2 regions of the Burkholderia pulmonis genome follow, and region 2 is predicted to be linked to the other one. Evidence: riboswitches for the same ligand, from Rfam matches in the RefSeq annotation. Region 2 holds a riboswitch; the other holds the start of a gene.
What was found. Region 2 has a riboswitch for thiamine pyrophosphate ahead of thiC (phosphomethylpyrimidine synthase ThiC). Riboswitches for the same ligand answer to the same signal wherever they lie in the genome.

Region 1 (4,208 bases), 910 kb from region 2:
TTCGAGGTGCGCGGCGCGGGGGCTCACGCGGCGACCTTGTCGCCGGCGTTCACGCGCTCGACGTTGATCGTGCCGACGTGGAACGCGGCCAGCGACTCGCGGTGCGCGATGCTGACGATCGCGGCCTTCGGCAGTCGTTCGGCGAACAGGTGATAGAGGCGAGCCTCGTTGTCGGCGTCGAGCGCGCTGGTGGCTTCGTCGAGGAACAGGAAGTCGGGCTTGTGCAGCAGCACGCGCGCGCCGGCAAGACGCTGCTGCTCGCCCGGCGACAGCACGCGGGTCCAGTGCGCGGTCTCGTCGAGGCGCTCGACGTAATCCTCGAGGCGGCACGCGCGCAGCGCATCGCGGCACGCTTCGTCGCTGAACGTGTCGGGCGTCGCCGGATAGGTGAGCGCGGCCTTCAGCGTGCCGATCGGCAGGTAGCTCGTCTGCGGCACGAACATCATCCGTGCGCCGACCGGCGCATCGATTGCGCCGTCGCCGAACGGCCACAGGCCCGCGAGCGCGCGCATGAACGTGCTCTTGCCGGAACCCGACTTGCCGATCACGAGCCAGCGCGAGCCGGGCTCGATCGTGAGGCTGCCGATGTTCGCGAGCGCGTTGCCGTTCGGCAGCGCGAGCTTCAGCGACGACGTCGACAGCTTCGCGCCGTCGATGTAGTGCAGGTTGATGCCGCCGTGCTCGGTCGCGGGCGACAGGCTTTCCTTCAGGTGCGACGTGCCCATCACGCGCTTGAATTCGCGCAGACGGTTGACGGTGGCGCGCCATTCGACGAGGGTCGAGTAGCTGTTGATGAACCACGAGAACGAATCGCTGACGGTGCCGAACGCGGACGAGATCTGCATCAGCACGCCGAACGAGAACGCGCCCGCGAAATAGCGCGGCGCGGCGACGACGAGCGGGAAGATGATCGCGATCTGCCCGTAGAAACTCAGCACGAACGTGAGCCGCTTCGTGTACTTCATCACGCGCCACCAGTTGTCGCGGATGCGCATGAAGAGGGTCTGTGCGTTGCCGGTCTCGGTCTTCTCGCCGTCGTAGAACGCGATCTGCTCGGCGTTCTCGCGCACGCGGATCAGCCCGAAGCGGAAATCGGCTTCGACGCGCTGCTGCTGGTAGTTGATCGACACGAGCGGATGGCCGACCTTCTGGATGATCAGCGAGCCGACCACCGCGTACAGCGCGGCCGCCCACACCATGTAGCCGGGGATCGTGATCGGCGTCGCGCCGAGCGTGAACGTCAGCGCGCCGGCGAGCGACCACAGGATCGTGATGAACGACACGAGCGTGACGACCGTCGACAGCAGGTCGAGGGACAGCGCGAGCGTCGTGGTCGCGAACGACTGGAGGTCGTCGGTGATCCGCTGGTCGGGGTTGTCCGCGAGGCGGTCACGCTCGATCCGGTAGAACGCGCGATCGCCGAGCCACTGGCCGAGGAAGCGGTCGGTGAGCCACTGGCGCCAGCGGAAGCCGAGCATCTGCCGCAGGTAGCGGCCGTACACGGCGAGGATGATGAACGCGAAGGCGAGTGCGGAGAACTGCATCAGCAGGTTCGGGAAGTCGTGGACGTCCTTCGACTGCAACGCGTTGTAGAACTGCGCGTTCCACTTGTTGAGCCGGACGTTGATCCAGACCACGCAGAGGTTGATCGCGATGATCGTGACCAGCAGGCCCCACGCGATTTTCCATTCGGACGATACCCAGTAGGGCTTGATGAGGCTCCATGCGGATACCGGGCGCTCGTCCTGCGGCGCGTCGGAGGCGGAGCGGACGGGATCGATCGATTGGGTCATGTGCTTCCTGATGAGTAGCCGGCGCGCGGGCCGGGCGAAGCCGGGCGCGCGCCGCGATACGGCATGCCGGGGCGCGGCGCCGACGGACGGCGGGCGCACGGATGGTCGCCCGCGCGTCTTAAACGGCACTTAAGGGCCGGCGGTGACGCGGCAACCGGCCGCTGGCGGCGGCCGGCCTGCGGGCATTGTGCCAGAGCGGCACGGGCCGACGGCGAATTTGCCGCACGGGGGACAGTTTGCGGCGCTTTCCGCTTTTATGGTCTAATGGCCGACGACGAAACAGGGGTGCTTTGTGGCGCGGCCAGCGGATGTTCCGGGCAGCGCGACGAGGCTGAGAAAAACCCTTTGCACCCGATCCGGGTAATACCGGCGAGGGAAGTTTCTGATCCCGCCGGGCCGCGCTGGCCGCCATCCCACATGGTCAGCGCCCGAGTCCAGCCCGGCCGGCCTTTGCTGCCGGTTTCGTCCTTTTGGGTACGCGCTTTGCGCGTTACGGAAGGAATGATGACCGCACAATCTTCAGTCTTTTGCTTGATTCCCGGCCCGATGTCGCGTGCGTTCGCACGTGGCGGCGCGTGCGCGTCGACGTTCGTCGTGCGCGCCCGCATGGAGGGCGCGCGATGAACCTCCAGGATGCACGGCCCGATTTCGCGGTGCTCGGCGGCGGCCTCGTCGGCCGCCTGATCGCCTGGCGCCTCGCGGGTGACGGACATCGCGTCGCGCTCTACGATCGCGGCGGCCCGGACGGCGAGCAGTCGGCCGCATGGATCGCGGCCGCGATGCTCGCGCCGCTCGCGGAAGCGGCGAGCGCGGAACTGCTGATCACCGAGCTCGGCGCCGCGTCGCTCGCGCGCTGGCCGCAGTGGCTCGCGGAACTGCCCGAGCCCGTCTTCTTCCAGCATCACGGCACGCTCGTCGTCTGGCATCACGCAGACCGCGCGGAGGCGCCGCTGTTCGAGCGGCGCGTGCGTGCGAACGCGCCGGCCGACCTGTTCGACGGCGGCTTCGTGACGCTCGCCGGCGCGCAGGTCGATGCGGCCGAGCCCACGCTCGCGGGCCGTTTCGCACGCGGCCTGCTGCTGCCGCGCGAAGGCCAGCTCGACAACCGCCAGGCGCTGCGCGCGCTTGCCGCGGGCCTCGCCGAACGCGCCGTCGACCTGCACTGGCACGTCGCGATCGACGACGCGAACCTGCCTGCTGCCCATTTCACGATCGATTGCCGCGGGCTCGGCGCGAAACCCGCGCTGCCCGCGCTGCGCGGGATCCGCGGCGAAGTCGCACGGGTGCATGCGCCCGGCATCGGGCTGACCCGGCCCGTGCGGCTGTTGCATCCGCGCTACCCGCTGTACATCGCGCCGAAGCAGGACGATCTCTATGTGATCGGCGCGACCGAGGTGGAGGGCGAGGACATGTCGCCCGTCAGCGTGCGCTCCGCGCTCGAACTGCTGAGCGCGGCGTTCTCCGTGCATCCGGCGTTCGGCGAGGCGCGCATCCTCGAACTCAATGCGCAGTGCCGGCCGACGCTGCCCGATCATCGCCCGGCGGTGATCTGGGACGGCGCGTCGACGCTCGCCGTCAACGGCCTGTACCGGCACGGCTTCATGATCGCGCCGGAAGTCGCGCATGCGGCCGTCTCGTTCGCGCAAGCCGCGCTCGGCGGCGCGTTCGGCGATGCCGACGCGTTCGCCGCGTGGCGCGACGCCGCGCGCTGGCCGACGCTCCTTCATCACCGCAACGACGCGCGCCAGCCGGCCTGACGCGCGCTGCCGACCGAATCCGACCGAGTCTCATGGATATCCAGATCAACCAACAGACCCTGACGCTGCCCGACGGTGCGACGGTGGCCGACGCGCTCGCCGCGTACGGCGCCCGTCCGCCCTACGCGGTCGCGCTGAACGGCAACTTCGTCGCGCGCACGCAGCATGCGGCGCGCGCGTTGACGACGGGCGACAAGCTCGACGTCGTGCACCCCGTCGCGGGCGGCTGAACGCCGCCGGTTCGTCCCCGCTCTTCCAGGAAAACGACATGACGTCCCTCACTTCCGCCGACGCGCTGACGCTGTACGGCGAAACCTTCGCAAGCCGCGTGCTGCTCGGCACGTCGCGCTATCCGTCGCTGCAGTCGCTGTCCGATTCGATCGCCGCGTCGCGCCCCGGGATGGTGACGGTCGCGCTGCGCCGCCAGATGACGGGCGGCACCGCCGAAGCCGGCTTCTTCGACCTGCTCAAGCGGCACGCGGTGCCGCTGCTGCCGAACACGGCCGGCTGCCAGACCGTCGCCGAGGCCGTGACGACCGCGCACATGGCGCGCGAGGTATTCGGCACCGACTGGATCAAGCTCGAGCTGATCGGCGACGACTACACGCTGCAGCCGGACCCGATCGGGCTGATCGAAGCCGCCGCGCAACTGGTCAAG
Region 2 (4,208 bases):
AGCGGAATTCGAAGCGGGCCTTCGACAGCGCGTTGTCGCGCACCTGCGCGCCCGGGTGACCCTTGGCGAGGTCGGCGGCGTGCGCGGCGAGCTTGTACGTGATGATGCCTTCCTTCACGTCGTCCTTGTTCGGCAGGCCGAGGTGTTCCTTCGGCGTCACGTAGCACAGCATCGCGGTGCCGAACCAGCCGATCATCGCGGCGCCGATGCCCGACGTGATGTGGTCGTAGCCCGGCGCGATGTCGGTGGTGAGCGGCCCGAGCGTGTAGAACGGCGCTTCCTTGCACCAGTCGAGCTGGAGATCCATGTTCTCCTTGATCAACTGCATCGGGACGTGGCCGGGGCCTTCGATCATCACCTGCACGTCGTGCTTCCACGCGATCTGCGTGAGTTCGCCGAGCGTCTTCAGCTCGCCGAGTTGCGCTTCGTCGTTCGCGTCGTAGATCGAGCCGGGGCGCAGGCCGTCGCCGAGCGAGAAGCTCACGTCATACGCCTTCATGATCTCGCAGATCTCTTCGAAGTGTTCGTACAGGAAGCTTTCCTTGTGGTGCGCGAGGCACCACTTCGCCATGATCGAGCCGCCGCGCGACACGATGCCCGTCATCCGGTTCGCGGTGAGCGGCACGTACTGCAGGCGCACGCCCGCATGGATCGTGAAGTAGTCGACGCCTTGCTCGGCCTGTTCGATCAGCGTGTCGCGGAAGATTTCCCAGGTCAGGTCTTCGGCCTTGCCGTTGACCTTTTCCAGCGCCTGGTAGATCGGCACCGTGCCGATCGGCACCGGGCTGTTGCGGATGATCCACTCGCGCGTTTCATGGATGTGCTTGCCGGTCGACAGGTCCATCACCGTATCGCCGCCCCAGCGGATCGCCCACGTCATCTTGTCGACTTCCTCGCCGATCGACGACGTGACGGCCGAGTTGCCGATGTTCGCGTTGATCTTCACGAGGAAGTTGCGGCCGATGATCATCGGCTCGGATTCCGGGTGGTTGATGTTCGCGGGGATGATCGCGCGGCCGCGCGCGATTTCGTCGCGCACGAATTCCGGTGTGATCTCGGCCAGCGCGTTCGCGCCGAACGCTGCGGCGCCGAACGCCTGGCCCGGGTGCTGGCGGCCCATCATCGCGGCGAGCTTCGCACCGTTCGGGCCGCTCGATTTCAGGCTCTCGAGGTACTCGGCGCGGCGCTGGTTCTCGCGGATCGCGATGTATTCCATTTCCGGCGTGATGATGCCCTGACGCGCGTAGTGCATCTGCGTGACGTTCTTGCCGGCCTGGGCACGGCGCGGATTGCGGTGCAGGCCCGGGAAACGCAGGTCGGCCGTGGCCGGATCGGCGGCGCGTTCGAGGCCGTAATGGCTCGACAGGCCGGAGAGCGTTTCGGTGTCGCCGCGTGCTTCGATCCAGCCCTGGCGCAGCGCCGGCAGGCCCGCGCGGATGTCGATCTTGGCTTCCGGATCGGTGTAGGGGCCCGACGTGTCGTACACGTAGATCGGCGGATTCTTTTCGCCGCCGAAGCCGGTCGGCGTGTCGGCCTGCGTGATTTCGCGCATCGGCACGCGGATGTCGGGCTGCGAGCCGGTGACGTAGACCTTGCGCGAATTGGGCAGCGGCGCGACAGCAGCGGCGTCGACGTGGGCGTCGGCGGACAGAAACTTCGGATTGGCGTTCATGCAATCTCCTGATGTGGGGCGCTAGCTAAGCAGGAGACGAGATTCGTGAGGCGGCGGATTTCGTCAGAGGGATGGCGGCGAAATCCGTACGCTTCCCTGCGCTGGCATTATCCAGATCAGGTTCAAAGGGTATTTCTCACCCGCAATGCCGGTTGTTTGACCGAGCGCATTGCAGGACCCCCGCGTTAGCAAGGGCACACGATACACCGGCTTGGCGACGGTTTCAACCGGGAGCGCAGCGGATGTCGCCTGGCGATCGCCCGATCGCCGCCGCCGGAACGGGCGGGGTGCGCCGCAGCAAGCACCATGGACGAATCGCCTCGCAGCCCGGCCGGAAAAGGTCGTGCGGTGCAGCATCGCGCCCCTTCATTTCAGCCCCCGAAATTTTTTTCGACATCGCTGTCATTTCCGGCGGTGTGCTCCGTCTATTCGGCTCCCAAACCCATGTATCGGAGAGATGTCATGAAAAACGTATTCCTGGTTGCCTGTGTCGCCGCACTTGCCACGATCGCAACGGGCGCGTATGCGCAGAACGATGCGATGTCGAAGGACGGCATGTCGATGTCGAAGGACGCGATGGGCCACGACGCGATGGCCAAGGACGGCGCGATGAAGAAGGACGGCATGAAGAAGCACGCGATGAAGAAAGACGCGATGAAGAAGGACGCGATGGGGCACGACGCGATGTCCAAGGGCGACGCGATGAAGAAGGACGCCATGAGCCCGTCGAACTGACGGATGCGCGCGGGGCGCGGTCGTGCCGGTTGCACGCGCGCGTCCCGTCACGTCGAATCATCCCGGGAGTCTTCATCATGCAAACGGTTCCTGTCACGGGGCGTGCGGGTGCGATACCGCCCGTGCGCCCGATCCATCCGCCGTGGCTGCGTGTGAGCCACTGGCTCAACGCGGTCGCGGCGATCCTGATGGTGCTGTCCGGCTGGCGCATCTACGACGCGTCGCCGATCTATCCGTCGTTCACGTTCGCGCACGGCATCACGCTCGGCGGCTGGCTCGGCGGTGCGCTGCAATGGCATTTCGCGGCGATGTGGCTGCTGGTCGGCAACGGGCTGTTCTATCTCGCGATGTCGATCGCGACGGGGCGCTTCGCGCGCAAGCTTTTGCCCGTCACGCCGGCGTCGGTGTGGCGCGACGTCCGTGCCGCGCTCGGCGGGCGGCTGTCGCACGACGACCTGAGCGTCTACAACGCGGTGCAGCGCGCCGCGTACCTGGTTGCGATCGTCGATCTGGTCGTACTGGTGCTGTCGGGGCTCACGATCTGGAAGTCCGTGCAATTCCCGCTGCTGCGCGAACTGTTCGGCGGCTACGACAACGCGCGCGTCGTGCATTTCTGGGCGATGTCGCTGCTCGTCGCATTCTTTGTCGTCCACGTTGCGATGGCGTTGCTGGTGCCGCGCTCGTTGCTCGCGATGCTGCGCGGTCGCTGACCCGCAAGTCGCGGGCGAAGGAAATCATCATGTCGGAATCCGAAGGAAATCGCGGTGAGCCGCGCTGGACGCTCGACCGGAAGTCGCTCGAGCTCGACGTACGACGCGAGCTCGAGATGCCGTCGCGGCGACTCTTCACCCGGCGCGTGCTGACGCTCGGCGGCCTGACGATGCTGACCGGCTGCACGCTGCAGGACGACGCATCGGTCAACACGTTCCTCGAGAAGGTGTCGCGCATGAACGATCGCGTGCAGGCGTGGTTGTTCAATCCCGACCGGCTCGCGCCGACCTACGCCGAAGCCGACATCACGCGGCCGTTCCCGTTCAATGCGTACTACGGGATCGACGACGTGCCGCACGTCGACGAGTCGACCTACCGCCTCGTGCTGTCCGGCCGCGTGACGGGCAAGCGCGTGTGGACGCTCGACGAGCTGCGCGCGCTGCCGCACGCCGAGCAGATCACGCGGCACATCTGCGTGGAAGGGTGGAGCGCGATCGGCCGCTGGGGCGGCACGCCGTTCGGCGCGTTCCTCGCGCGCGCCGGCGCCGACACGCGGGCGAAATACGTCGGCTTCAAGTGCGCGGACGATTACTACGAAAGCATCGACATGCCGACCGCGCTGCATCCGCAGACGCTGCTCGCGTTCGAGTACGACGGCCGGCGGTTGCCGCCGGAATACGGCTTTCCGATGAAGCTGCGGATGCCGACCAAGCTCGGCTACAAGAACCCGAAGCACATCATGGAAATCTTCGTGACCGACACGTTCCCGGGCGGGTACTGGGTCGATCAGGGATACAACTGGTTCGGCGGATCGTGAGCGGTGCGCGTGGCGCCCGCAGGCGTCACGCGGATTCGCGCACCTGCAGATCGACGCGCAGGCCGACCGCGGCGGCCATGTTCACGAGCGCGTCGAGCCCGAACAGGTTGATCTTGCCGCGCATCAGGTCGGACACGCGCGGCTGGGTGACGCTCAGCTGCTTCGCCGCCTGGGCCTGACTGAGCTCGAGCTGAGCAATGCGCTGCTTGAGCGCGATCATCAGTTCGGAGCGCAGCTTCATGTTCTCCGCTTCGGCCGGCTGGCCCTCGAGTG

Region 1: linked by a shared signal. The riboswitch ahead of AC5LXK_RS01855 (FAD-dependent oxidoreductase) and the one ahead of thiC (phosphomethylpyrimidine synthase ThiC) in region 2 are both predicted to bind thiamine pyrophosphate.

What each region holds. Positions count from the first base shown of each region.
Region 1 is NZ_OZ480186.1:394,732-398,939, forward strand. Features, by position in the region: gene AC5LXK_RS01845 (SDR family NAD(P)-dependent oxidoreductase) at 1-27, opposite strand, end outside; gene AC5LXK_RS01850 (ABC transporter ATP-binding protein/permease) at 24-1,793, opposite strand; TPP riboswitch at 2,065-2,188, shown strand; gene AC5LXK_RS01855 (FAD-dependent oxidoreductase) at 2,414-3,550, shown strand; gene thiS (sulfur carrier protein ThiS) at 3,583-3,780, shown strand; gene AC5LXK_RS01865 (thiazole synthase) at 3,819-4,208, shown strand, end outside.
Region 2 is NZ_OZ480186.1:1,306,641-1,310,848, forward strand. Features, by position in the region: gene thiC (phosphomethylpyrimidine synthase ThiC) at 1-1,672, opposite strand, end outside; TPP riboswitch at 1,748-1,864, opposite strand; gene AC5LXK_RS06165 (pentapeptide MXKDX repeat protein) at 2,135-2,407, shown strand; gene AC5LXK_RS06170 (cytochrome b/b6 domain-containing protein) at 2,485-3,117, shown strand; gene AC5LXK_RS06175 (molybdopterin-dependent oxidoreductase) at 3,147-3,935, shown strand; gene AC5LXK_RS06180 (helix-turn-helix domain-containing protein) at 3,961-4,208, opposite strand, start outside.